DNA from 2 places in the Methylobacterium mesophilicum SR1.6/6 genome. Region 2 is predicted to be linked to the other one. Evidence: riboswitches for the same ligand, from Rfam matches in the RefSeq annotation. Region 2 holds a riboswitch; the other holds the start of a gene.
The links. A riboswitch is a leader RNA that binds a small molecule or an ion and turns the genes downstream of it on or off. The one in region 2 is predicted to bind thiamine pyrophosphate.
Positions count from the first base shown of each region.

Region 1 (14,191 bases), 2.7 Mb from region 2:
ACTGGCCGGGCTTGAACGGCACATCGTAGCTCGCCTCGACGTAGTGCAGGATCGTCGGCGCGTCGTGGTAGGTCCGCCCGAGGCCGTGGCCGCAGAAGTCGCGCACCACGGAGCATCGCTCGCTCTCGGCATAGCTCTGGATCGCCCGGCCGATGTCGTTGGTCGAGCCGCCGGGCTTGACCGCCGCCACGCCGCGCATCAGCGCCTCGTAGGTGATCTCGCACAGGCGCTGCGCCTTGCGCGGGACCTCGCCCACATAGGCCATCCGGCTCGAATCGCCGTGCCAGCCGTCGAGGATCAGGCAGATGTCGAGGTTGACGATGTCGCCCTCGCGCAGGGGCTTGTCGTTGGGGATGCCGTGGCACACGACGTGGTTGATCGAGGTGCAGATCGATTTCGGATAACCACGGTACAGCAGCGACGCCGGGTAGGCGCCGTGATCCATGGCAAATTCGTAGGCGAGCTTGTCGAGCGCCTCGGTGGTGACGCCGGGCTGCGTGGCCTCCATGAGCAGGTCGAGGGCCTCGGCCGTGAGGCGACCCGCCCGGCGCATGCCTTCGAATCCCTCGGGCCCGTGGATCGGCGGCTCCGGGGCGCGGCGCGTGCCCTGCGCGGTGGCCTGTTCCTGCTGCATGGTTGGGACTTTTCGCGGCGTCGTCTGAGGGTCGTCCGCCCTATGTACGGTGTGGCGCGCGGCAGGCCAAGACGCGCCGGACCGAGATGCGTGACGCCGTCGGCGGGCGAGGCTTGCGCCGGTCGCGGGGCTGGCGGCATAAGCGGCCGCAAGGCGCCCGGGAGCGCGCGGGCAGATTCGCCGCGCGGTCGGTTGCGAGGCAGGCGAGGGCCGGATGGCAGGCAAGGCGGTACCGCACTTCCACAATGAGCCGGGCGTCCCGGTGATCACCGTGGGCGTGAAGGAGTTCATGTGCATCGGCGCGCTGCCGCCGTTCGATCATCCGCACGTGTTCCTCGACATGGGCGCGGACAACGAGATCATCTGCCAGTACTGCTCGACGCTCTACCGCTACCGCGCGGGCCTGAAGGCCGACGAGGCGGAGCCGCACTCGTGCGTGTGGCACGACGACGCCAAGCTCGCGGCGGAGTAGGCGCCGCCCGCAGTGCCCTCGGACCTTCGACCTCTGCGGATCGGGATCGTCGGGGCCGGGATCGGCGGGCTCACGACGGCCCTGGCGCTGTCGGATGCCGGTCATTCCGTCACGGTCATCGAGCGCCGGACCGGCTTCAGCGAGGTCGGCGCCGGGATCCAGATCTCGCCCAACGCGAGCCGGGTCCTGGCCGCCCTCGGCCTCTCGGCGGCCCTGCGCCGGGCGGCGAGCGAGCCGCCGGCCGTGGAGGTGCGCGCCCTGGACAGCGGCCGCCGCATCGGCGGCGTCACCCTCGGGCCGCGGGCGCAGGACCGCTTCGGCGCGCCCTATTACGTGATCCATCGCGCCGACCTGCAGACCTTGCTCCTGGATGCTCTGCGGAGCCGGCCGGCGATCCGCCTGATGATGGGCCGCGCCGTCACGGGCCTGTCCGAGACAGACGTCGAGGCGCGCCTCACTGTCGAGAGCGCCGGCGGGCCTCAGGTTCTCGGGTTCGATCTCGTGATCGGGGCGGACGGTCTGCGCTCCCGGCTGCGCGCGCATCTCGACGCGGCGCCGCTGCGGCCGGGTCGGGCGGCCGCGTGGCGGGCCCTCGTGCCGATCGAGGCGGCGCCGGAGGCCCTGCGCGGCGGGACGACCGGCCTCTGGCTGGGGCGGGGCCGGCACGTGGTGCATTACCCGGTGCGGGACAGCCAGTTCCTCAACGTCGTCGCAGTGGTCCCGGAGGCGGTGGGTGACGAAGGTTGGGGCCGGCTCGGCGAGCCAGCCGTGCTGCGGGCGCATTTCCGCGGCTGCGCCGGGCCGCTGCGCGACCTGCTGACGTTGCCCGATTCGTGGCTAGTGTGGTCGCTGGCCGACCGGGCGGTTGCCCGGCCGATCGCGCGCGGCCGGCTCGCTCTGATCGGCGACGCGGCCCACCCGGTCCTGCCATATCTGGCACAGGGCGCCGCCCTGGCCATCGAGGATGCCGCGGTGCTGACATGGGCCCTCGCCGAGCATCGCGACGTGCCGGCGGCTCTGTCGGCGTACGCCGAGCGCCGTGCCGCGCGGGTCCGTCGCGTCCAGAAGGCCGCGCGCAGCAACGGCCGCACCTATCACGCCGGCGGGCTCCTGGCGTTCGTGCGCGACGCCGTGATGGCCCGCCTCGGCCCGGACGGCATGCGCGAGCGCTACGCTTGGCTCTACGGCTGGACGCCGCCCGCTTGATCGCGCCCGCGGCCCCCGCTACCGAGGGCGCGGGCGGACGTGGCGGAACCGGTAGACGCACGAGACTTAAAATCTTGCGGCCGCAAGGCCGTGCGGGTTCGAGTCCCGCCGTCCGCACCACAGGCCCGCGCCGCCGACGCCGTCCGCCTTTGCGCGGGGCACGCCGCTGCGCGAGCACGATCCGTCGCATTTGAGCGACCCATGCAACGACCGCTTGTCGGCTTCGTGTCACGATCGTCCGGAGGAGATTTCGGATGATCGAGGCTGTACGCACCGCCACCACCGGGATGACCCAGGCGGCCGACCGGTTCGGGACCGCCGCGCAGACCATCGCGTCGAGCGGCGCACCGGTCGGCGCCACGGCGTTGGCTCCCGCCGACCGTGTGGATCTGTCCGGCGCCGCTGCCGAGCTGATCGGCTCGAAATCCGCCTTCGCGCTGAATGCGGCCGTGGCCCGCACCGCCGACCGGATGACCGGCCAGCTCCTCGATGTCAGCGCCTGAGGGCGGGCAGCGCCAGACCGGCGAGAATCGCGGCTGCCGCGAACAGCAGGCCGACACCGACGAGCCGGTAGGCGACCACCCCGACAAGGCCGCCCGCCAGGAACGCGCCGACGGTGACGAGGTGCAGCCGAAGCCGTTCCGGATCATGCGGCTTCATCGGCCCGGCCCCGGTCGCGCCGCGATCCAGCCAGCGGGCCAGCTCGATGCCGATGTCGGTGACGATGCCGGTCACGTGCGTGGTCCGCACCCGGGCCTCGGAGATCTTGGTCACGACCGCGTTCTGAAGGCCGAGTACGAAGCTCAGGCCAAGAACGAGGACGTGGCTCCGGGCGGGGTCATGGAGCGGCAGCACGAGCAGGCCCGTGCCGGCAAGGAGTGCCGCCTCGGCGCAGACGCTGTACGCATAGGCTCCGACGTCGGCCCTTCGGCGCCGATGGCGAATCAGCAGCGTCGATGTCGCGGCACCCAGGACGAACAGGACGACGATCAGCAGCGCCTGCGCCGCCAGGACGATGTCGCCCGTGCCGGTTCGGTCCGAGATGGCCGAGATGTTTCCGGTCATGTTCGAAGCGTACAGGCCGACCGCGTAGAATCCCGCGGTGTTCAAGGCTCCCGCCACGGCCGCCAATGACAGGGCGAGATGCCGGTCGGCCTCAGGTGTGCGCGTCTCGCCGTCGTGGACCAGCATGAGCTCGCCGTCAGCAAGGGCGTCGAGGAACGGGCTGGCGGCCGAGGTCGATCGGGACGTTCATGTCGCTCAGCCGCCGCACATCCCGACCTGAGTCAGGCGACGACATCGTCGCCGGATTCCGGAGAAGCCTTCGGGAGTTTCGCCCGACGGGCCTGAACACTTGGTTCATGCCCGGCCGCTCGGTACGCCCCTCTTCGACCAAGTGTCGCGGTTTCGGCCCTACCAGCCGCGATAGCCGTAGCCACCGTCCCAATCGCCGTGCCCGTGGCGAGCGGGGCCGTAGCCCACCGGCACGCTCTCGTACGTGACGACTCGCCGGGTGGCATAGACCGGAGCCTCCTCTTCATAGACGCGGTAGGCGGGCGCGGGCCGAACCGCGACCGGCGCTGGAGCGTAGCCGTAATCCGCATAACCGTAGCCCGGCGCCGCGTGGGCCTGCGTCGCGGCACCGATCAGGGCACCCGCGGCGAGGCCTCCGATGATGCCCGCCGCGATCGCGCCGCCGCCGCGGGCTTCGGCTTGCGTAGAGGCCAGGGAGCCCGCGCCGATCAGCGCGGCGGCCGAGAGCAGAGCGATGCGTGTCATGACCTGTCTCCAGATGAAGCGCGGGAGCCCCGGGGCGTCCCGGATCACGGGAGGCAACATCTCACGGCCACGCTGCACCGGGTCTGAAGCGCGCCTGCAGCCACCGTTCAGCTTGCATAGGCCGCTTCGATGCATCCTGATGGAGACGGGTCTCGGAAGGTCGGACGGACTGGCAGCGAAGCGTTTGCGCGACTCATGCGGCGATCGAGGCGCGTGCTTCGCCGGATCGCGGGGCCAAGCCGCGCCATCCGCGCCGCCGAGGGTCTCACGCCTCCCGTGTCGTCGCGGAGCGGGCGGTCGCCCAGGAGCCGAGGAGCCGGGTCGCGGCGGCGGTCGGATCCGCGGTCCGCATCAGGCCGCCCATGACGGCGACGGCGGCCGCACCGGCGTTCCGGCATTCCGCGATCCTGTCCGCCTCGATCCCGCCGAGAGCGATCACCGGCACCCCCGTCGCCGCGGCCGTCGCGACACCCTCGGGACCGAGCGCGGGGCCGTAGCCGGGCTTGCTCGCCGTCGCGTAGATCGGGCTGAGCGTCACGTAATCGGCGCCGGCCGCCGCTGCCCGTGCAGCCTCCTGCAGTGAATGGGCCGAGATGCCGATCAGCGCCCCCTCCCCCAGCGCGGCCCGCGCGGCCGCGACCGCCTCGGGCCCCGTGCCGCCGCCGAGATGAAGGCCGTCGGCTTCGAGGGCGCGCGCCAGCGCGATGTCGCCGCCCACCGTCAGGAACCCGCCGACCGCGCGCACGCGCGCCGAGACAGCCGCGCCGAGGCTGCGGCGCGCAACCGCGTCCAGATCCTTGTCGCGGAACCAGATCCAGCGGCCGCCACCGTCCAGGATCGCCTGGACGGTCTCGGCGAGGGGACGCCCGCGGCCGTGCCGGTCCGTCACCGCCAGCAGCGACGACGGCAGAGCCCTCACGAGCCCACGAGGCCGAGTTGCGGACTCGATGGCTCGGCGCGGCCGCGCCTCGGAATCCGTCCGGCCAGATGCGCGTCGCGCCCAGCCTCCACGGCCCGGCCCATGGCGCGCGCCATGCGCACCGGGTCATCGGCCTTGGCGACCGCCGTGTTGATCAGGCAGGCGGAGGCGCCGAGTTCCATGGCGATCACCGCGTCCGAGGCGGTGCCGATCCCGGCATCGACCACGACCGGCACCTTGGCACGGCGACAGATCAGCTCGAGGTTGGCGGGGTTGGCCACACCCATCCCGGAGCCGATCAGCGAGCCCATCGGCATCACGGCAGCGCAGCCGAGATCCTCCAGGCGCTGGCAGACGATCGGATCGTCGTTGCAATAGGGCAGCACCACGAAGCCCTCGTCCACGAGGTGGCGGCAGGCCTCGATCAGCTCGGTCACGTCCGGATAGAGCGTCTCCCGGTCGCCGATGACCTCGACCTTGATCCAGTTGGTGTCGAGAGCCTCCCGGGCCAGCTCGGCGGTCATGATCGCGTCGCGTGCAGTCTCGCAGCCGGCGGTGTTGGGCAGGAAACGCTTGCCCTTGAGGATCTTCACCGTATCCGAGCCGTGGCCCTGGAGAGAAACCCGGCGAATCGAGGCCGTCACCACCCCGGCGCCGCTGGCCTGCACGGCATCGCGCATGATCGCCTGGGTGGGGTAGCCAGCGGTGCCGATGAACAGCCGGGACGACAGGTTCACGCCGGCGATGGTCAGGCTGTCCTCCCCGCTGTCGGGGTGCAGCGGCGTGACGGTTCGGTCCATTCTCAACCTCCCTGCATGGCGCGGACGATCTCGACGCGGTCGCCCTCCACGATCGGCGTCTCGCCCCAGTCCCGGCGGCGCAGCACCCGACCGTTCAGCGCGATGGCGACGCCCTGCGGACTCTCGATCCCCGTCTCCTCCGCCTCCAGGCGGAACAGGGTGTCGACGGTGTCGGCCTCCCGCTCGCGGGGCTCGCCGTTGATGAAGAGCCTCATGCCGATTCCCTCAGAGGCTCGGCCCGTCCGAACCGTGCCCGTCCGAAGGGCCGGGCGATGGCCGGCAACGTGCCGTGCGTCACCAGCTCGGCGATGGCTTCGGCGGTGGCGGGGGCGAGCAGATAGCCGTTGCGATGGTGACCGGTGGCCACGACCAGGCCGGGGGCGAGTTCGTCGAGGATCGGCGCGTCGTCGTCCGAGGTGGGTCGGTAACCGCACCAGACCGCCTCGACCTCCATCTCCTCGATGCCGGGGAGGACACGCCGAGCCCCCTCCAGCAGCGCGTAGAGTCCACCCGCGGTCACGCCTGGCCGGAAGCCGCAATCCTCCACGGTTGCGCCGACGATGAGCTGGCCGTCGCTTTTCGGGGCCATGTGGACCTGCTCGGTCCAGACCATCCGGGCAAGCCCGCCCGTGCGCGCGGTGGTGCGGAGGGCGAGCGATTGTCCTTTCAGCGGTCGGACCGGCAGGGCGAGGCTCTCCGGCAACAGGCCTCCCTCTCCGCTCCAGGCGCCGGATGCCAGAATGACGGTGCCGGCCGCTATGTCGTGCTCGCCGGCACGGATGCCCGTTACGCGGCCCCCCGACCAGTCGAGACCGCTGACGGGCGTCCGCTCGGCGAGGAGCACGCCGGCCCGGCGACAGGCCTCGCCGAGGGCGGCCATGACCAGCCGGGGATCGACCTGATGGTCCAGGTTGCAGTGGATCCCGGCGGTGACCGACGGGCGCAGGCCCGGCTCCAGCCGCCGTACCTCGCTGCCCGGGAGCCAAGTCGCTTCGAGCCCGGACCGCCTCTGGAGATCGTAGCGGAAGCGCAGGCGCTCGACCTCATCCCGGCCGATCGCCAGCACCAGGGTGCCGTCCGGACGATAGTCGATCGCCCCGCCCGACTCGGCCTCCAGGGCATCGCGGAAATCCGGCCAGAGCCGGAGCGACTCAAGGGCGAGCGGCAGCAGCGGGTCCGAGCCGGGCTCGTGCTCGGCGGCCGGCGCCAGCATGCCTGTGGCCGCAAGGCTCGCCCCCGCCCCGATCGTCTCCCGCTCAAGCACCGTCACGGTGCGTCCTGTCCGGGCGAGCCGCCACGCGATCGACAGCCCGATCAGCCCGCCGCCGACCACGGCGATGTCGGTGCGGGCCGGCAGAGCAGCTGACGCACCGAAGCCGTCCGCGCTGCGGCGGCGGCCGATCGGTGAGTCGGGACGGTTCAGGGGCACTGGCATCTCCGCGGATTGCCGCCGCGGGGATCGGGCCGTGCGCTTCTGTGAGAAGCTGTGGCCTACCCTGCGGGCGGCCGCGGTCCAATCCCTACGCCGGTATGAGCCGGATCAGGTTCAAAGGATTTCCGCGCCGCAGGTCCTGACGGACGTGCCAGCGGTTTCTCAGCCCCTTGCCGGGGATCTCCCTGGAACGGGTACAGATGTGGTCGCCGGAAGGCTTGTGGTCAACCCCGTCCTTCGGGGCGCGACCAGTGGCGGCGACATCCGTATCGCTGCCGTCACCAAAAGGCGCCGAGATGAGGACGCGATCGCGACGGCGACGGACAGGCTCAGAGCACGATGCGTCTCGCCCCAAAGCCCGACGTCGCGGGCGAGCGTGCGATCCGCGACGCGTTGCCGGCCCGGAGGGCGAGGTCACGCCGGTGGCGTCGTGCAGAAGTCCATATGCTCGTGCCGGCGGGCAAGCGCAGCGCATCCCAACACGGATATGCGATCTCGATGCTTGATGGACCGCAGACGAGCGCGTGTGGAATCATCGATCGAGCAATAAATTATCAATATTAGTTCTTTTATTTCAGCATATTTATGCTATTAAAGGCTGATATATTGCTGAGAATGGGATTTAGTCGTTCAAAAATCAGAATCATTCTCCAAGATTTTCCCCATCTTCTCGGAGTTGATAATGCAACGGCTTTCCGTTCATGATGCGTCAGCTTGAATCAGCGCCTCTTTGAGCGCTCTTTTCTCAGGTCGGTCATGGAAGAATTCAGTGCAACGGTTTGTCTTTCGATGATCGTGAGGAATGAAGCGCCAGTTATAAAGCGTTGCTTGGACTCGGTAATCCCCTTTATCGATCACTGGATTATCGTCGATACGGGATCGACCGATGGAACACGGGAGAAGGTCCAAGCGGCGCTGGCTGGTCTGCCGGGGATGCTCGTGGAGCGGCCCTGGGTGGATTTCGCCTTCAATCGGAACGAGGCGCTCACGTTGGCGCGGCCCCATGCCGACTACTCGCTGATCATCGACGCCGCCGCCGAACTCATCATTCCGGACGATTTCGTGCTTCCGAATCTGCAGGATGCTGGATACACTTTCCAAATCGTGAAAAATCGAATTCAATACAGGCGGATCCAGCTCGTAAGTAATAAATTGAACTGGTGTTATCGGGGTGTCATTCACGAGTTTCTGGAATGTTCCGGCAATCCGGAGACACCGGCGCTGCCGTTGTTCATGCGCTACGGCGACGACGGGGCGCGGCATCGCGACCGAGTGACCGAACTGCGCGACATTGCGGCGATGGAGAAGGCTCTATCGACCGAAGCAGATCCGTTCCTGATCTCACGCTATACGTTCTATTTGGCAAGATCCTACCGCGATACGGGCCAGCATTTCAAAGCTCTCGACCACTTCTTGCGGCGAGGCGAATTTGGATTCGACGAGGAAGAGGTTTACCTGAGTCTGCTCGAGGCCGTGTGTATCATGGAGAAGCTCGGCGCACCGGCCGAAACCGTTTTGAAGATGTATGATCAGATCATACCAATCTGTCCGGACCGCGCTGAGGCGCGTTACAGTGCGTGTCGTTATCTGAGATCGCAAGGGAAGTTCGCGACGGCACTGTCCTACGCGGAAGCGGGCATCGCTTTAGATGTGCCCGCTGAAGGTGTCAGCATCGATACGTCCGTATATAAATACGGTATGTTGCATGAATTGGCCGATAGCGTATTCCATCTTGGAAAATACCGACTTTGTATATCGGCATGTTTGAAAATCATGAGGCAAGCCGATGTGACACCCGATATCCTTCAGCGAAGCATCACCTTGGCTCGTGAGGCGCTGGCCAAATTGACTGATCCTGCCTGGGGCTGTCAGCCGGTACCTTACACATCGGACTTTATGCCGGATTGGCAAATTTGAAGACCGTTGGGCTCGCGTATCCGAATGCGAGGGCAGCAGTTCCAAGATACGTCGGAGCGTGCGGGCTCAATCTGCTTCCGCAGAATTTCTCCAGCAGTTTGATATCCGCTACAATTGATCAAGATCGTTCTCTCTCTGAACGAGCCGCGTTATCGTTTTGTACTCCACGAGGAATATTGCCACACAATCGGATTTTCTACCAGGAAATAACATGATTTTTATTTAACAGATAAAAGAATAAGTAAGCTTTATAAACTAGAACTTCAAATTTACTTCGCAATCAGTCTTGAGATAGACAGTTGCGGCCGCAATGATCGCGGCGTTCTCGGTATACCGGGGGATTCATAGCATGAACGCATCTGACCAGACAATATGTTTGTCTATGATCGTCAAAAACGAGGCGCACGTTATTACAAGATGCTTGGACTCTGTTCGGCCATTTATTGATCATTGGATTATCGTCGACACAGGCTCCACGGATGGAACCCAGGACGTGATCCGCACCGCGATGATCGATATGCCCGGCATGCTCGTCGAACGGCCGTGGGTCGACTTCGCGTTCAACCGGAACGAGGCCTTGAGCCTAGCTCGGTCACGGGCCGAGTACTCGCTGATCATTGACGCCGACGACGACCTGATCGTTCCCCCAGGATTCGTCATGCCCGAATTGAGCGACATCGCCTATCAGCTGGAAATCGTCGATGATCAAACAAGCTATTGGCGCAACCATCTTTTGAACAATCGAGTGGATTGGCGTTATCGTGGCGTCGTACATGAGTTTCTGGAGTGTTCCGATAAGCGTGAGGTGGAGGCTCTATCGCTGAAAATTCGGCGTGGCAAGGACGGAGCACGTCATCTCGATGATGCGACCGCCCAACGCATGATTGCTGTCTTGGAGCAGGCGTTGAAGACCGAGACGGATCCATTCATGTAATTACCCACGGGGTAGCTTGGTCGTCGGTTGAACGCCCGCGGCTGCGCTCCTGCCGAGCCAAGCTTGCCTCTTGCGCGGGTCGTCTCTTGCGCGGGGCGAATTTCGCTGATTCCTTCGTGGGATGGGCCGCAGCGAACTGGAACGGCTGAGCCGCGAGGAGCTGATCGAGCTGGTGCTGCGGCTGCAGCGGCCAGAGAAGACCTCGCGGACCTCGTCCAAGCCGCCCGCGACCGATCGCAAGGAGCAGCGGGAGCACTCAAAGCCCGGCGGCGCCAAGCCCGGTCACGAGGGCCATAGCCGCGTCGTCAGCGATGATCCCGACGCAGTCGTCGAGCATCGTCCCGAGGCGTGTGCGTGCTGCGGCGCCAGCCTGCACGCCGCTCTTCCGGCAGAGATCGTCAGCGTCGCCGAGCAGATCGAGCTGCCCGCGGTGGAGCCGATCGTGACGCAGCACCAGCGTCTCGCGGTCCGTTGCCCGCGCTGTGGAGAGCGGGTGGTGGCACCGGTGCCGGAGGCGGCGCGCGGCACCGCGTTTGGTCCGCGGCTGCATGCGGTGGCGACGTACCTGAAGACCTTTCAGGCGCTCTCGTATGAGCGGCTGCAGGCGGCGCTCTCCGACCTGTTCGGCCTCACGCTCAGCCAGGGCGGGCTGATGAACCTGCTCCGCCGCGCGCAGGGCTGCTTCCATCCTGGTCGCGACGCGGCCATCACGACCCTGCGCAAGGCTGAGGTCGTCGCCTGCGACGAGACCGGCGTGCGCATCGAGGGCTCGAACGCCTATCACTGGCTGTTCCACTCGGCGCAAGCCGTGGTGCACACGGCCTCGCCGACGCGCGGTGCTGTCGTGGTGCGCGAGATGATGGACGGGCATCGGCCCGCAGTGTGGATCTCGGATCGCTACACCGCCCAACAGGGCCATGCGGATGAGCACCAGACCTGCCTGGCTCATCTGGCCCGCGACGTTGCCTACGCCGTCGAGGCCAGCGACGATCCCGTCCCCTGGCGTCTGCAACTCTGGCTACAGAACGTGTTCGCCCTGGCCGAGCGCGTCACAGACTTGGCTGCCTCGACGCTCTCGGCCAAGCGCCGGAGCCTTGATCGGCAGCTCGGCGCCATCCTGGCCACGCCGAGCCGCTGTGACCTGACCCGCGACCTGCAGGCCAAGATCAGCCGCGCGCGCGATCAGCTCCTGGTCTTCCTCGCCTATCCCGGAAAGGTCGAGCCGACCAACAACGGCTCCGAGCGGCTGCTTCGTCCGGCCGTCGTGCAGCGGAAGGTGACCAACGGCTACCGCGCCATGTGGGCGGCCGAGGGCGAGGCCGCCATCCGCACCGTCGTCGACACCGCGCGCCTCACAGGCAGCAGTTCCTTCGACGCCATCCTCAAAACCATCGGCGCTTGAACCCTGCCATCAAACGCGTGGGTAATTACGGTTGCGCTCATCCGCCGTCATCGGCACCGAGTCCGGGATCCCAGGGATAGAGCCGCGGCCGCCCCCCTGCCCAGGCAGCCGAGGAGTACCGCCCGAGCCGGGCTTGTAGCCGAGGCCAGGGATCGTCCCGTCCGGAAGCATCGGGACGGTGTCGCCGCCCGTGTAGCCCGGCACGCGCTGCATCAAGTATTTCCGGAACGACGCGCGGGCGGCGTTGCGCTGAGCCTCAGGGATGGGGGCCGACGACCGTAGCAAGGTTGCGTTCGTCGCGAAGGTTGAAACGGGAGATCGTGTTCATGCCGATCTCCCTCAAGCCGCACGAGCGAGGGCGGCCGCCGGGCCGGCAGGACAGGGGCCGTCGTCTGGGCTGAGACGAGCACCATGGCGGGCGAGATGCGCACGCAGGCTCTGGCGCGTGAACTCACTCATGGTCTGGCCGCGCTGGCGAGCAGCGGCCTCGACGGCTCGGGCGAGGTCGGTCTCGACCTTCAGCCGAAGCAAAGCATCTCTTCGAAGAGGTTGGTCATGATGTCGCTACGCCTCGCTTGCTGCGTAGGCAGAACTTTGTCTCGCCGAGGCTAGATCGACAAGCGCTGCGCGACGGCTATTAAGGATCCTGCAAGTGACCGCCGTTGCCAACAGTTGTGCACTGTTGTCCTATGTTATATTGGCTCCCAGCATTTTATGCCAATATGCCGCAGCTTGATTGTCGAGTTTTGCGTAGGGGACAACCATGATTGAGCAGACGCCGCGAGCAGCGAGAGAATTTCACGTCGGTCCGCGCGGTGACCGCTATGCTTTGACCCGGGATCTGAAAACCGGTCAGCCCTACGTGCTGCAGCGGCCCTGCGAGAGTGATCCGGAGGTTCAGCTCGACCTCGGATCGTTCCTCGTGCTGTTCCAAGGCCAAGAACGGGACGACCTGCTGCAGCTGATCGGGTCGCTGCTGCCAGACGATGAGCAGGCGGGGCAGGATGGCACCAATGTCGTCCGGTCGCCGGGGTTCATGTCGCGCTGGATGCCGGGGCGGCAGGGCTGAACGCTTATCTTCCGAACAATGCCACGGCCACCCCAACGAGCGTTCCGCCCGCGATTGGTGCGAACAGCGCCAAGATCGATACGAGGATGATGAGGATCACGGCGGCGTCCTCGCCCCGCTTCGAGTCTCGCGACGGTCGCCGCGACGGCTCCCACGGCGGCGGAACGGATCGCTGATCGGGTGGGACGAACATCGGCACCCATCGGTGTGCGAGCCATGAACTTCGAGAGAGGCTAGGCGCGAACAGGTGACGCGTCACCGCGACGATCACCCGCTGCCCGATTGCCTCCTGCCGCGTTGTCTCTCCCGAACCGCAGGAGGAGCCACATGGCCTACGTGACGATCGAGAAGGACGGCGAGCCCTGGATGTTCTGCCACTCGACCCATGAGGGCGAAGTGGAGAAGCAGATCCGAGCCGCGAGCCTGGAAGCGCCTACCGCGACCTTCACATCGCGGCCTTCGACGCCGGTTGAAAGTCAGCACTGCGCGGATGCGATGGATGCGCAGAGCGGGGTGGTCGAAGATCCGTTCAAGTTCTTCGCCGTGCCGGTTGTCGAGGATCCAGCCACCTGACCGGTCTGTCGTGCGGGCATGTCGGTTCAGGATAAGCCTTTTGCCCTCTCCCTAATTTGGAGGAAGAAACCCACAGCCCTTAGCAATAGAAGACGCTCAGGTGTCCCGGCAGAGGCGCTTTCCGATGAGGCTCGATCTTGATCTCCCCAGTGTCTGGATCGTTGACCCAGAGAATGTGGCACAGCGCATCGGCGTGAGTGCGACGACGCTGAAGCGCTCTGTGATTGAGGGAAACGCCAGGGTTCTGATCGTCCCCGGAAGCTGGGTGGATGCGGGCAGCGCGCGCGTCACAGTTCATCACTACGATGGCGGGTGGCAGGGCACGTTCGATCAGAGCGGGCAGCTCGTGACCGAGCACGTTTGGTAGAAGACGGTCTCAGAGGTGATCAGCGCGCAACTCTCCCAAGGCTCGTCTGAAGTCCCGCACGCAACGCTCTGTGCGAGTCTCCGCAGCCTCTTCGCTATCGAACGCCTCCCCTCCACGAACCGATTGCTCTGGGCCTAAGCAGACGGCTAGCCGCGGCAGTCCGGCCCTCGGCGGTTCGTAGATCACGAACGAAAACTGCGCCACACGTGCCGCGACGAACTCTCTCGTCATGGCTCCCCCTCAAACAGCCGGCGGCAAACTATGCCTGCCAGAATGAGGTGACACTCGGTTTACAACATAGGTTGGAACGCAGCCATGCGGTGCCGGTGACGCCGACGCGACCACATAGGCGTCATCGCATCACCTTGGCTGAGATGGTGGAGGGACACGGGGGACAAAGGGGACAATGTCCCCCCACGTCCCCGGTGTCCCCCGTGGCAAGCTCTCAGTCATGTCCGCCCTCCACAACTAGCCAGACGTGGGGCGCCGCTTCGATGTCGCGCGTCGCGATGAGGCCATTCTCGACGCCCTGCAGCAGGGCGCGTTTGAAAGCCTTCTTCTTGGCCTCCGCACGCTGAGTGTCGGTCTCCCCATCGGCCGGATAGGCGGCGTAGAATTCCTGCCGCACGTCATCCTGCCGAGCCGCCATGACCTCAGGTCCGGCGCCGCCGAACGGCCTGACACGCT
Region 1 is NZ_CP043538.1:5,839,073-5,853,263, forward strand. Features, by position in the region: gene map (type I methionyl aminopeptidase) at 1-634, opposite strand, end outside; gene MMSR116_RS27635 (zinc-finger domain-containing protein) at 849-1,106, shown strand; gene MMSR116_RS27640 (FAD-dependent monooxygenase) at 1,119-2,312, shown strand; tRNA gene MMSR116_RS27645 (tRNA-Leu) at 2,346-2,432, shown strand; gene MMSR116_RS27650 (hypothetical protein) at 2,567-2,815, shown strand; gene MMSR116_RS27655 (YoaK family protein) at 2,805-3,503, opposite strand; gene MMSR116_RS27660 (hypothetical protein) at 3,726-4,091, opposite strand; gene MMSR116_RS27665 (thiamine phosphate synthase) at 4,357-5,010, opposite strand; gene MMSR116_RS27670 (thiazole synthase) at 5,007-5,810, opposite strand; gene thiS (sulfur carrier protein ThiS) at 5,813-6,025, opposite strand; gene thiO (glycine oxidase ThiO) at 6,022-7,245, opposite strand; TPP riboswitch at 7,310-7,438, opposite strand; gene MMSR116_RS27685 (glycosyltransferase) at 7,957-9,159, shown strand; gene MMSR116_RS27690 (glycosyltransferase) at 9,509-10,093, shown strand; gene tnpC (IS66 family transposase) at 10,215-11,495, shown strand; gene MMSR116_RS32620 (ribbon-helix-helix protein, CopG family) at 11,835-12,026, opposite strand; gene MMSR116_RS27705 (hypothetical protein) at 12,259-12,564, shown strand; gene MMSR116_RS27710 (hypothetical protein) at 12,892-13,137, shown strand; gene MMSR116_RS27715 (hypothetical protein) at 13,262-13,504, shown strand; gene MMSR116_RS27720 (AAA family ATPase) at 13,950-14,191, opposite strand, start outside.
Region 1: another riboswitch for thiamine pyrophosphate. It lies ahead of thiO (glycine oxidase ThiO); the one in region 2 lies ahead of thiC (phosphomethylpyrimidine synthase ThiC).

Region 2 (14,191 bases):
GCGGCCTTTGGGTCTCTCCCGAAACAGCGAGACCGGCCGCCCCGGATCGCCGAGGCGACGCATGCGCACTGATCCCATCTCGGATACCTTGGCTTTCCTGGCGGCGACGCAGGGTGATCAGGTCGCTTTGGGGCCGTGGCGCTGGGTCGCGATGGCGCTGCTGGCGGCCCTCGTGCTCGGCGGCCTCCTCGCCGCCGCCTACGCCTGGGCGGCGGACCCTGCGCAGCGCACCGGCCGCGACCTCGGGCTGTTCGTGGCCCGGTTCCTCGTCGGCCTGATGTGGTTCCAGAACCTGTTCTGGAAGTTGCCCATCTCGACCGGGAACGGCCTGCATTACTGGACCGGCCTCGAGACCAAGGACGCGGCCTTCGCGGTCCACGCGGATCTGATCGCGGCGCTGGCTCTGCCGGCCCCGAATTTCCTGATCCTGAACGTCGTGGTGCTGGTGACGGAGTTCGCCTTCGCGGCCTCGATGATCCTCGGGCTCGGCGTGCGTCTGGCGGGAACGGTGGGCGTGCTGTTCGTGGCGCAGCTCTGGCTCGGGCTCTACCGCAACACCCAGGAATGGCCCTGGGCGTACGTCTTCCTCATGCTGTTGATGGGGTTGTTCGCCCTTCTGGCGGCCGGGCGCAGTCTCGGCCTCGACGCGACGCTCCGCCGGAGCCATCCGCCCGACATGACGGATGGCGTGACCGGCGCCTTCATCCGGCTGGCGACGTGACGCGGTCCGGCGGGGCAGACATGCGCGCGACCGACGCGGCGTCGACCTGCGCCATCGCGGTCATGGCGAAGGCCCCGCAGAGCGGCCGGTCGAAGACGCGCCTCTGCCCGCCGCTCACGCCGGACCAGGCGGCCCGGCTCAGCGCGGCGTTCCTGCGCGACACGACCGAGAGCCTGCGCGCCGCCTGCGCGAACGCGCCGATCGCCGCATACGCCGCCTATGCGCCGACGGGCACGGAGACGCAGATCGCGCCCCACCTCGCCCAAGGAACCGCGCTGCTGCTGGCCGACGGGCACATTCCGGTGCCCGCGGGCGTGGAGGGCTTCGGTCGCTGCCTGTTCCAGGCGATCGCGGCGCTGCTCGCGCGCGGCCATGCGGCGGCCTGTGTCCTGTCCTCGGACACGCCGACTCTTCCGACGCGGATCCTGACGGCGGCGGCCGATATCCTCTTGGCGCCGGGCGACAGGGCCGTCCTGGGCGCCTGCGAGGATGGCGGCTACTACCTTCTCGGCCTGAAGCGCGCCCATGCGCGCCCCTTCGCCGAGATCGCCTGGAGCAGCGACACGGTCGCGGCCACGACCCGCGCGCGGGTGCGGGAGGCCGGACTCGATCTCGTCGAGCTCGATCCCTGGTACGACGTGGACGACGCGACCGCCCTGGCGCGCCTCGTCGCCGGGCGCGACGGCTATCCCGCGCCCGAGACACGCGCCACCCTCGCGGCGCTCGACGTCGCTGCGCCCCTTGCGGACGCGTCCGCGTGAACCGGGGGCTGGCGCCGCCTGCGCAGCGGCTCGCGTGGCTGGGCTTCGCCCTCGCGACGATCGAGATCGGCGCGCTGGCGATCCATGTGCCCGGCGCTGACACGGTCGGCTCCGCGACGCGCGCCAACCTGTTCGTCGCCGTCGTGGCGGCCGGGCTCATCCCCTATTTCCTGGCCGTGCGGCTGATCCTGCGGGAGCGCCTGCCGGGCCGGGCCCTGTGGCTCGTGCTCGGCCTCGCCGCGGCGATGCGGGCCGCGCTGCTGCCGGCGCCGCCGTTCCTGTCGAGCGACATCTACCGCTACGTCTGGGATGGCCGCGTGCAGGCCGCCGGGACCAACCCCTACCGCTTCATTCCCGCCGATCCGGCGCTGGCGCCCCTGCGCGACGCGGCGGTCTATCCCCTGATCAACCGGCGGGACTATGCTCGGACCATCTATCCCCCCGCCGCGCAGGTCGTGTTCGCGGCGGTGGGCCGGATCTCCGACACGGTCGTGGCGATGAAGCTCGCGATGCTGGCCTTCGAGGCGCTCGGCGTGCTGGCCCTGCTCGGCGTGCTGCGGATCGCCGGCCTGCCCCCGGAGCGGATCCTCATCTATGCCTGGAATCCGCTGGCCCTGTGGTCCTTCGCGTGCGACGGGCACGTCGATGCCGTCGGCATCGGGCTGCTCGGCCTCGCCCTGTGGCTGCGCGCTCGCCATCGCGGAACCCTCGCGGGGGCGGCCCTGGCCGCCGCGACGCTCGTGAAGGTGCTGCCGATCGCCGTGGCGCCCGCCTTCGTGCGCGGCGGGACATTGCTCGGGCCGGCGCTGGCGGGCCTCGCGGTGATCGCGCTCCTGTATCTCCCCTATCTCGGCGCCGGCCACGACGTGTTCAGCTTCTTCGCCGGCTACGGCGCTGAGGAGGGCTACGACACCGGCATCGGCTACTGGCTGCTCGCCGGCCTCGGACATCTCGGTGTCTCACCCGCATCGCTGCGGCTGCCTTATCTCGCGTTCGCGGCCGTGGGCCTCGCCACGCTCGCGCTCGGCATCGCGTTCCGAAGGGATCGGCAGGCCGCCCCCGACGCCGTCACGCTCTGCCGGGACACGGCCGTGCTCGCCGCCCTCACCACCTGCGCGGCGAGCCCGCACTATGCGTGGTATTACCCGTGGATCAGCCTCCCCGCGGTGGTGGCGCCGATCCCGGCGATCATCTGGATGGGCTCGGCGCCGATCCTGTTCCTGATCGACCCGTTCAACGACCGCTTCCTCTGGCCGGCGCTGGTATTCGTCCCGGCGCTCCTTCTGGCGGCCGGCGCATCCTGGCGGAGCCGCCGCACCGTCCCGATCCCCGTGCACGGAGCTGCCCGATGACCGCTTCGGCCGCCCCGACGGACCCGCGCCGCTACTTCGAGGCGGTCGACGCCCGCCGCACCGAGACCGCCGAGGCGCTCCCCGTTTGCCTCTATCTGGAGGTCACGAACCGCTGCAACCTGCTGTGCGAGACCTGCCCGCGCACCTTCGAGACCCTGGAGCCGCCGGCCGACATGAGCTGGGCGCTGTTCACCCGGATCGTCGACCAAGTGCCGAACGTCGCCCGGGTCGTGCTCCACGGAGTCGGTGAGCCGATGCTCGTCAGGGACCTGCCGCGGATGGTCCGCTATCTGAAGGACCGCGGCACCTACGTCCTGTTCAACACCAACGGCACCCTGATGCAGCCGAGGCGCTTCCGGGAGCTGATCGACACCGGGCTCGACGAGCTGCGCGTCTCCCTCGACGCCGCCGACCGGGCCTCGTACCGCAGGGTGCGCGGCAAGGACTTCTTCGACCGGATCGTGCGCGACGTCGGCAAGTTCGTCGCGTTCCAGAACGCGATCGGTGCCACGACGCCCCGCGTCTCGCTCTGGCTCACGGGTCTCAAGGAGACCGTGGACCAGCTCCCGGCCTTCGTGCGACTGGCGGCCGAGATGGGCGTGACCGAGGTGCATTTGCAGCGCCTCGTCTTCGACGAGGCCGGGTACGGCATGGCCCGAGCCGACCTGTCGCTCTTCGAGAGCACGCAGGCCGCCGAGGCCGCGGCGATCACCGAGGCCGAGGCGATCGGGCGGGCGCTCGGCGTGACGCTGGACGCCTCGGGCGCGACCGAGCCGGGGCTCAGCCTCAAGCGGCAGGAGGATCGCGCCTGGGCGACGTGTCGCCGGCCCTGGTCGCTGATGTACTTCACCGCCCACGGACGGGCGCTGCCCTGCTGCATCGCGCCGTTCTCGGTGCGCGGCTATTCCAACTATACGCTGGGCGACGCGACGCAGGCGACGCTCCGGGGGATCTGGAACGGGACCGCCTACCGCGACTTCCGCACCGCGCTCCTCTCCGACGCGCCGCCGGCCCCGTGCCAGAACTGCGGCCTGCGGTGGAGCCTCTAGGGTGGCAACGGGATCGATGCCGGCGGCCACGATATACCCGGTCAGCGTCGTGATCCCGACGCTGAACGAGGTGGCGACGATCGCCGCGGCGATCCGGGAGCTGCCCGCGGCCTATGCGGGCGACGTCATCGTATCCGACGGCGGCTCTGCCGACGGGACGCAGGACGCGGCACGATGCGCCGGCGCCCGTGTCATCGATGCCGGGCGCGGTTACGGGCGAGCCTGTGCGGCGGGTGCCGCCGCCGCCAAAGCGGACAGCCGCGTCATCGTCTACCTCGACGGCGACGGTGCCGACCGCGGAGACCTGATTGGGGACATCGCAGGCCCGGTGCTCGCGGGATCGTACGACTTCGTCCTTGCCTCGCGCACCCGCGGGACGCGGGAGCCCGGTTCGATGCTGTGGCATCAGGTGCTGGCGGGTCGGCTCGCCGGGCTCGGCATCGGTCTGCGCTACGGCGTCCGCTATACCGACATGTGCGCCTTCCGCGCGATTGACCGATCGGCTCTCGACCGCCTCCGCCTGCGCGAGCCGACCTATGGCTGGAACATCGAGATGCAGATGCAGGCTGCCCGGGCAGGCCTGCGTATCCTCGAGGTTCCGGTGCCCTATCGCCGCCGCCTGGGCGGCACCTCGAAGGTGGCCGGGTCCCTCGGTGGCACGGTTCGCGCGGGCGGCAAGATCATCTCCACCTATCTGCGCGTCGCTGCGCGGCCGGCCGGCCGCTGAAGCCGTTCCCTCGATCCAGGCCAACCGCGAATGTTTTACGACATTGGCGCGAAGCGGCCTGTCCACTTGCTGCATGGACGGCCCGATCATCGGACTCATCCACTCTCGGCAGGAGATAGCTCGCTCGAAGCGGCCTCTGACCTTATCCGCCTACAATCGCAGCCCACCTTGCTCGGCTGCGGAGGATCCGAGGTCATGACGCGGATGAAACGCTATGATCTCAGCACGGCCGGGACCACCCTGGTGATCACCTCGGCCGTTGGTGCAACGACAAAAAACAGTGTCTGCAGACGGTTGTATGGAGCGGGCGATCGGGATCGAACCGACGACATTCAGCTTGGGAAGCTGACGTTCTACCACTGAACTACGCCCGCGTCGGAAAGGGTTTTGAACGGCTTGCGGCGTCCGAGTCAACGCCCGTCAGCGCGGCCCGCGCTGTTTGACGGCAGATTTGAAGCTCCGGCCCCGCGTCGGCGGCCCGCGCCGGCGGTTCGTTGATGATCGTCCCGCCGACCACCGGATCCTCGCTCAGTCCAGGGCCACGGCAAAGCCTCGCTGAACAGCCGGTCGATCCATCAGCGTGCGATACCAGCGCGCGACGTGCGGGTAATCGGCCAGATCCACCTGATGGCGTTCGTGCCGCCACGCCCAGCCGAGAATCGCAAAGTCCGCGACGGACAGCGGACCCGCCACATACTCGACCTGAGCGAGACGGCGATCAAGCACACCGTAGAGTCGCCGCGTCTCGGCCAGATAGCGCGCGAGCCCGTAGGCACGGTCCTTCTCGGCCACGTTGAGGAAATGGTGGACCTGACCGGGCATCGGCCCGAAGCCGCCCATCTGCCACATCAGCCATTCGAGCACCGCGACGCGAAGCCGCCGATCCTCCGGAAGGAAGTGGCCCGTCTTCTCCGCGAGATACAGAAGGATGGCCCCGGATTCGAAGACCGAGATGGGCGCGCCATCCGGCCCCTCGGGGTCCACGATTGCCGGGATGCGGTTGTTCGGACTGATGGCGAGGAAGTCGGGTTCGTGCTGCCGCCCCTGGGTTATGTCCACCGGCTTGACCCGGTAGGCCAGGGACATCTCCTCCAACGCCACGCTGATCTTGCGTCCGTTGGGCGTGTTCCAGGCATACAGGTCGATCATGGCGCGTGGGATCCTGCTTGCACGCCGAGGTGGCGCGTTCGCCAGTGCAGACCCGACGAACGAGACGGGTCAACCGCGCAGGACGGCCCGCAGGTTCCAGACCTTGCAATCCGTCGCCAGGACGGTGTTCCGATCGGTGCGACGGCGGCGCGCTCTGATGTGCGTATGGCCCGAACGATGCGAGGCAGGCACCGAGTGGCGAAAGGTGCCCCTCCGCGCAGCCGATCGAGGACTACGGCCGCCGCGGAACGCCAGGGTCGCCGGACCGTTGCGCTCCCTGGGAGCGTCGCGACCTGGACGGAGAATTGCATCGACGATGTGCGGGATATGCGGCGACATCAGCTTCGACGGACCAGCCGACCCCGCTGCCGTGGCGGCCATGATGGGAAGCCTTCGCCCGCGCGGACCGGACGGCGAGGGTCTGTTCGGCGCGGGCCGCGTCGTCTTCGGGCACCGTCGGCTGAAGATCATCGATCTGTCCGAGGCCGGTCAGCAGCCGATGGTCGATCCGGCGCTCGGCCTCGCCATCGTCTTCAACGGCTGCATCTACAATTTCCGCACGCTCCGCTCGGAGTTGGAGGCGAAGGGCTACGCCTTCTTCTCGACCAGCGACACGGAAGTCGTTCTGAAGGCCTATCACGCCTGGGGAAAGGCCTGCGTCGAGCGCTTCTACGGGATGTTCGCCTTCGCGATCCTCGAGCGCGATTCGGGCCGCGTCGTGCTGGCCCGCGACCGGCTCGGGGTGAAGCCGCTCTATTACAGCGCGACGCCGGGCCGCTTCCGCTTCGCGTCCTCGCTGCCGGCCCTGCTGGCGGCCGGCGGCGTCGACACGGCGATCGATCCGGCCGCGCTGCACCACTACATGAGCTGGCACGCGGGCGTGCCCGCGCCGCTGACCATTCTCAAGGGCGTGCGGAAACTCGCACCGGCGACCATCCTCACCCTGGAGGCGGATGGGACGCGCCGCGAGGAGATCTACTGGACGGTGACGATCGGACCGCGCGCGGACGATCGGGGGATGACCGAGGCGGATTGGCGCGAGGCCGTGCTGGAGACCCTCGGCACCGCGGTGGAGCGCCGGCAGGTCGCCGACGTGCCGACCGGGGTCCTGCTGTCGGGCGGGCTCGACAGCTCGATCCTGGTGGCACTGCTCGCCCGCAAGGGCCAGGCGGGCCTGAAAACCTTCTCGGTCGGATTCGACGCGGTCAACGGCGTCGAGGGCGATGAATTCAAGTATTCGGACATCATCGCGCGCACGTTTGAGACCGACCACACCAAGCTGGCCGTTGACGGATCCCGCACCCTGGAGGCGCTGCCCGCGGCGATCGCCGCCATGTCCGAGCCGCAGATGAGCCACGACGCGGTGGCGTTCCTGCTCCTGTCGCAGGAGGTCGCCAAGCACGTCACGGTGATCCAGAGCGGGCAGGGGGCCGACGAGGTGTTCGGCGGCTACCACTGGTATCCGAAGCTGATGGGCTCGACCGATCCGGTCGCGGATTACGCCAAGGCCTATTTCGACCGGGACCACGCCGAGATGCGCGAGGCGCTGGCGCCCGACATGGTGAGCGGCGACTACAGCACCGACTATCTCGTCGATTTCTTCTCCACCTCCATGAGCGCGGGCGCCATCGACAAGACGCTTCAGCTCGATCAGCAGATCATGATGGTCGATGACCCGGTGAAGCGCGTCGACAACATGACGATGGCCTGCGGTCTCGAAGCGCGGGTGCCGTTCCTGGACCACGACCTCGTGGAACTCGCGGCCCGTATTCCGGCGGAGCTGAAGGTCCGAGACGGCGGCAAGTACATCCTGAAAGAGGCGGCGCGGGCGGTCGTCCCGGCCGAGGTCATCGACCGGAAGAAGGGTTACTTCCCGGTCCCGGCCCTGAAGCACATCCGCGGGCCCTTCCTCGATTTCGTTCGGGACGTGCTCGAACGGCCGGAGGCGCGTGCCCGCGGCATCTTCAACCGCCGCTACGTCGACCACCTGCTCGCGGATCCGGACGGGACCCTCACGCCAAAGGGCAATTCCAAGCTCTGGCAGGTTGCCCTGCTGGAGAGTTGGCTGCAGACGCACAGCGTCTGACGCCCCAGCAGCGGCACGGCTCTCGCGAGGGATCGTGATCGACGCGGCGCTCAAGGTGCCGCGCTTTGTCCACGATCGTCCCGGATCAGACCCGCGACCGACACCCGGAGAAGCCTGTCGATGTGCCGCTGGATCGCCTACGCGGGACGCACCATCCCGCTGGAGCACTACGTCACCGAGCCGTCTCACAGCCTCGTGTCGCAGAGTATCCACGCCCTCGAATCGACCGCGGCCACCAATGGCGACGGCTTCGGGCTCGGCTGGTACGGCGACCACCCCGAGCCCGGCCGCTATCGCGAGGTGCAGCCCGCGTGGTCCGACGATAACCTGCGCTACCTGTGCCGGCACCTGCACTCGCATCTGTTCTTCGCGCATGTGCGGGCCGCGACGGGCACGCCGATCACCCGGCCGAACTGCCACCCCTTCGCGTGCGGTCCCTGGCTGTTCATGCACAACGGCTATATCGGCGACTGGAGCCGCCTGCGCCGGCCCGTCGAAGCGATGATCCCCGACGCGCTCTACCCGTCGCGGGCCGGAACGACAGATTCCGAGGCGATCTTCCTCGGGCTTCTCGGCTGCGGCCTGATGGGCGACGGTCCGCGGCGCGATCCCGTGGAGGCGACGACGCGGGCGCTCAAGCGGCTCACCGAGCTCGCGGGGGAGCATCCGTTCCGGTTTACCGCCGCCCTCGCCGACGGGCGGGACCTCTACGCATTCCGCTATGCGGCCAACGACAAGGCCAACTCGCTCTATTATCGCGCTTCGGAGGGCGGTGTGGTCATCGCGTCCGAGCCACTCGATCGCGACCACGGCACATGGACCGCGGTGGCGGAGAACAGCGTCGTGGTCGCGCGGCGGAACGAGCCCGTGACGATCCTGCCGCTCGCGCCGTTCGGCCTCGGGCAACCAGCACCGGACGCGGCCCCCCGCCGCCTGCGGGCCTGAAGGCGGCTCAGGCCACCCGGGACAGGCTGCCGGCCTGCGACCCGCGTGTCTCGCGCGCGGCATCGTAGGCGCGGTTGCGCATGGCCGTCTCGCTCGGCAGCTGCTCCAGCACGGTGCCGGAGCACGAATCCACGACCTGGAAGACGATCGCGCTCGTGTCGGGATCCTGGATGAAGCGCGCCTTGCTCTGGGGCGCGCCGATGTCGAGCTTCACGGCCGGTTCGAGCGCGGCCGACGTGGGCTCGGGTGCCTCCTGCGTCGCCGCGGAGGCGGCGGTCGCTCCGAGCGCGTCGAGACCCTGCGGGCCGGGCGTCGGGGTGCTGAGCGGGCGGATCTCCATGGCTGATCTCCTGCGATCCTGTGATCGAAGGATTCAGCCGGGATGCCGCCTAAGCGTCCCTTAACGGTGGCCGCTCATCCACCGCTTGCGCAGCGCCGTTCGCGCCTGCGATGAAGATTGCGTTAGCGCGCGGCCACAAATGCGCGGCGCTTTTGCTGTCCGTTCAGGCACGACAGGCAGGCCGCCCGGCAGCGGAAAACCGCTGCGGCTGCGGGTGAACTGCGCGGGCTGCCGTCGTTGTGATCCCAGCGGAGCGATCGGGCGGCGCCGCGTGCGCGAAGGCCGCAGGTCCGAAAATGCCTTCGCCGCACCCGTGAGGATGGGATCGCGCCGCCGGATCGTGGGGCTGCTCGATAAGAAGCCAATGCGGCGAGGCAGACGCGCCCGGGTCGTGAGAGACCCGGGCGCGGCCGTCGTTCATTCCGCGGCGTCGACGTAGAGCTTTCCGCCCTCGGCGAGGAATTCCTGCGACTTCGCCCGCATCCCGGCCTCGGCCTCCGCCTTCGACATGGCGGGCGATGCGCCCACGACCTCGCCGGCCTCCTCCATCGCCAGCACCTCGGCACGGAGATCCTGGGTGATCTTCATGGAGCAGAACTTCGGCCCGCACATCGAGCAGAAATGCGCGACCTTGTGGGCGTCCTTCGGCAGCGTCTCGTCGTGGAAGCGCCGGGCCGTGTCCGGATCGAGGCCGAGGTTGAACTGGTCCTCCCAGCGGAAATCGAACCGGGCGCGGCTCAGCGCGTCGTCGCGGAGCTGCGCGGCCGGGTGCCCCTTGGCGAGATCGGCGGCGTGGGCGGCGATCTTGTAGGTGATGACGCCGGTCTTCACGTCGTCCCGGTCGGGCAGGCCGAGATGCTCCTTCGGCGTGACGTAGCAGAGCATCGCGGTGCCGAACCAGCCGATCATCGCGGCGCCGATGCCCGAGGTGATGTGGTCGTAGCCCGGAGCGATGTCGGTGGTCAGCGGGCCGAGGGTGTAGAACGGCGCCTCGCCGCACTCCTTCAGCTGCTTCTCCATGTTGACCTTGATCTTGTGCATCGGCACGTGGCCGGGGCCCTCGATCATCACCTGGCAGCCCTTGTCCCAGGCGATCTTGGTCAGTTCGCCCAGCGTCTCCAGCTCGCCGAATTGCGCGGCGTCGTTGGCATCGGCGATCGAGCCGGGGCGCAGGCCGTCGCCGAGCGAGAACGACACGTCGTAGGCCCGCATGATGTCGCAGATCTCGTCGAACCGCTCGTAGAGGAATGATTCCCGGTGCCCGGCGAGGCACCAGCGGGCCATGATCGAGCCGCCGCGCGAGACGATGCCGGTGACGCGCCGCGCGGTCAGCGGAACGTGCGCGAGCCGCACGCCGGCATGGATGGTGAAGTAGTCGATGCCCTGCTCGGCCTGCTCGATGAGGGTGTCCTTGAACACTTCCCAGTCGAGCTTGAGCGGGTCGCCGCCGACCTTCTCCAGGGCCTGGTAGATTGGCACCGTGCCGATCGGGACCGGGCTGTTGCGGATGATCCACGAGCGGATGTTGTGGATGTTGCGGCCGGTGGACAGGTCCATGACCGTGTCGGCGCCCCAGCGGATCGACCAGACCAGCTTTTCCACCTCTTCGGCCGCGGACGACGTCACCGCGGAGTTGCCGATGTTGGCGTTGATCTTGACCAGGAAGTTCCGGCCGATCGCCATCGGCTCCAGCTCGGTGTGGTTGATGTTGGCCGGAATGATCGCGCGGCCGCGGGCGATCTCCTCGCGGACGAAGTCGGGTGTGATGAACGGCGGCACCGACGCCCCGAAGCTCTGGCCGTCGGCGAGCGCCGCCTCCGCGCCCTCCAGCATCTGCTCGCGGCAGGCGTTCTCCCGGTGGGCGACGTAGATCATCTCCTCGGTGATGATCCCGGCGCGGGCGAACTCGTACTGCGTCACCATCTGGCCGGGGGCCGCCTTGCGGATGGTCCGCTCGGCGGGGCAGGGGGCCACGAGCTTGTCGCCGGCGAAGCCGTTGTCCTCGGGCTTCACCGCCCTGGGCTCGACGGACGCGTAGCCACGGCCCGCGAGCCAGGGCTCACGCACGCCCGGCAGGCCGGCATTGAGGTCGATGCGCGCGTCGGTCTCGGTATAGGGGCCCGACGGATCGTAGACCCGCACCGGCGCCTCCTTGGGATCGGAGAGGGCGATCTCGCGGTAGGGTACGCGGATATCCGGCCGGCCGGCCGGGCTCGCGTAGACCTTGCGCGATCCTGTGACCGGACCGGTGGTCACGGCCTCGGGGCTGCCTTTCACGTCCTTGGGGAGAACGGGTGCGTTCATCGTGGGCCTCTCCTCGTTCTGGAGCGGTCCGGTCCACGCGATGGGTGAGATGAGATCCGGCTGCACGCGTGCGACCGCAGGTTCCCGTCCCTCCGCCGGTATGAGCCGGATCAGGTTCAAGGGTCAGGGCAGCGTGCCCAATCTCAGCCCCCTGCGGGGCCCCCCTCGGAACGGTTCAAGACTCGGGCCCGGAGAAGCCTTTGTCAATGCGGGGCCCGGATCGTAGAGGAAAGATCCGATCCATCCGTCGCCCGGTCGCCGCCGCCTGCCCGATATGCGTCTCCTGATCGGCCTCGGCCTCGCGATCGGACTGGTCTACGGCGCGGCCCTGGCCGTACTGGCGCTCAACCAACACCGATTCCTCTACCCGGGCGCTTTTCGAACGCCTGTGAATCTGGCCACGCCTGAGGGGGTTGCGGCAATCACCGTCGTCACAGAGGATCGGGAGCGGCTGCACGCCCTGTGGCGACCGCCGGCCCCGGGCTGCGCGGTCGTCGTCAGCTTCCACGGCAACGGCTCTTACCCCGAGCCGCATGCGGACCGCTTCGCCGCGGGCCCCTGGCGCGCGGGCGGCTGGGGCGTGCTGGCGCCGGCCTATCGCGGCTACCCCGGGTCGACCGGAATGCCCAGCGAGGACGGCCTGATCCGCGACGGCCTGGCCGCCGTCGCCGCCGCCGCGGAGCGCGCGCCGGGCTCGCCGATCCTGTTGCACGGCCATTCCCTGGGCGCTGCCGTCGCGATCGCGGTGGCCGAGCGCGTGCCCGCCATCGGCCTCTACCTGGAGGCGCCGTTCGACTCGATGACCCACGTGGTGCGGCTGCATGTCCCGCTGGTCCCGTCCTGGTTCCTGCGCGACACCTACCGCTCGGACCGGCGCATCCGCGCCGGAGCCGCCCCCGTCCTGATCATCCAGGGCCGCGATGATGGGATTGTCCCGGCCAAGCTCGCCCTGGCGCTGTCCCGGGCCGCGGGACCTCGGGCGCGGTTCGAAGTCATCCCGGGCGACCACGTCTCCATCCTGGGCGTCCGGGATCACGACGCCGAGGCGCTGTTCCGCGGCGGCTTGGACGCGGCCTGCACCGGGGCGGAGGCGGCGGTGCGGTGACGATGGAACGAGGAGGAGTCGGATGGTTGGCCGGCGCGCCCGGCGCTGGAGCGCCGATGACCCCGAGACGCACGGCGCCGCGGCGCGGGTCGATCCGGTCTGTCCGCTCTGCGAGCGGCCGATCCCGCCCCGTGCGCGCTCCAGCCTCCATCACCTGACGCCGAAGCTGAAGGGCGGCACGCATCGCGGGACGGTCCGGCTTCACCAGATCTGCCATTCGGCGATCCATGCCCGCTACAGCGAGACCGAGATCGCCAAGCGGCTCGCCGACGTGGAGGCCTTGCGGTCGGATCCGGAGATCGCCCGCTTCCTCGCCTGGGTCCGCGGGAAACCCAACGATTTTCACACCGCCACGCGCATGACCCGCGAGCGGCGCGGGGCCAAGCGCCGGACCTGATCGAAGACCCGGGATGGGCGGCACGCCCCTCAGATGCGCCTGCCCTGACGATTGCGCGACCGATCTTGAGCCGGTCCGGTGTGGCGCCTAGAGTCGACGCCAGTTTTCGCCAGTCGACGCGTCGATGCGCTCTCTGATCTCGACCTCCGGCATTGCATCGCGCAAGAAGTTCGACGTCTGGCGCGATGTCTCGTACGAGCGGCTCGTCCCGAGCGAGGCGAGAAAAATCGGGGATTCGGTGTTCGAGGGGTCGCTCGAGGCGGCCGATATCGGCGATCTTTTAATCACGCGATCGACGTTCGGGACCCTCCGGACCGAATTCACGCCGGGAAGCATTCGCCGGCACAGCAAACAGCATACCCTGTCGGTCACGCTGCGACTCTCGGGCAGCGCCGCCACTGCGCAGCACGACCGCGCCCTGATCCAGAAGGTCGGCGACATGGTGGTGGTCGACCGCGCGCAGCCGGCCGTCCTGGAATACCCCGTGCCGACCCAGTCCCTTCTGATTGAGGTTCCGCGCGCCCGGCTGGAAGGCGCGCTCGGCTCGGCGCGCAACTACACGGTCCTCGCCTTCGGTGCCGATCGCCCGAGCACGGCCCTGGTCAGCACCTTCTTCACCGAACTGGTCCGCACGCACGAGGGACTCCTGCCGGCTACGGCGGCGCGCATGGCCTCGATCGGCGTCGATCTCATCGTGGCAAGCATCGCAGACGGTCTGGCCCGCGACGTTCCGAAATCGCTGCACGGCACCGTCATTGTCCAGCGGGCCAAGGCCTATGTCGAGGCCAACCTCTTCGATCCGGCGCTGGACCCACCGCAGCTCGCGGCCGCGCTGGGCATCTCGCTCCGGTGGCTGCAGGAGCTGTTCCAGGAGCGCGGCCAGCACGTGGCCGACTGGATCTGGCAGCGGCGTCTTGAAACCGCCGCCCTGCGTCTGACGGATCCGGGGCGGGCCCACATGGCCGTCGGTACGATCGCCTACGGCTGCGGTTTCGTTAGCCAAGCCCACTTTTCCCGCCGGTTCAGGGCCCGCTTCGGCATGACGCCGAGCGAGTATCGGCAGGCGGCACGGGCAGCCGGCTGACGGCCGGCGTTTACCTGGCATTGGGCACGTCGGCAGGTCGTCCGACGCCCGGCGCGATCCCGTCAACCTTGTCGAGGCAGGATGGTCCGGCCGGGGGGACGGGACCGATGGATCAGGCAGGAGAGACGTCGGGACGGCTGGCCTGGGTCGACGTCGCGAAGGGCATATGCA
Region 2 is NZ_CP043538.1:3,102,349-3,116,539, forward strand. Features, by position in the region: gene MMSR116_RS14725 (hypothetical protein) at 62-721, shown strand; gene MMSR116_RS14730 (TIGR04282 family arsenosugar biosynthesis glycosyltransferase) at 742-1,482, shown strand; gene MMSR116_RS14735 (glycosyltransferase 87 family protein) at 1,479-2,834, shown strand; gene MMSR116_RS14740 (radical SAM protein) at 2,831-3,883, shown strand; gene MMSR116_RS14745 (glycosyltransferase family 2 protein) at 3,900-4,610, shown strand; tRNA gene MMSR116_RS14750 (tRNA-Gly) at 4,910-4,984, opposite strand; gene MMSR116_RS14755 (glutathione S-transferase N-terminal domain-containing protein) at 5,139-5,759, opposite strand; gene MMSR116_RS14760 (N-acetylglutaminylglutamine amidotransferase) at 6,076-7,845, shown strand; gene MMSR116_RS14765 (class II glutamine amidotransferase) at 7,966-8,790, shown strand; gene MMSR116_RS14770 (hypothetical protein) at 8,798-9,130, opposite strand; gene thiC (phosphomethylpyrimidine synthase ThiC) at 9,548-11,434, opposite strand; TPP riboswitch at 11,505-11,610, opposite strand; gene MMSR116_RS14780 (alpha/beta hydrolase) at 11,709-12,539, shown strand; gene MMSR116_RS14785 (hypothetical protein) at 12,562-12,936, shown strand; gene MMSR116_RS14790 (helix-turn-helix domain-containing protein) at 13,061-14,020, shown strand; gene MMSR116_RS14795 (acyltransferase family protein) at 14,128-14,191, shown strand, end outside.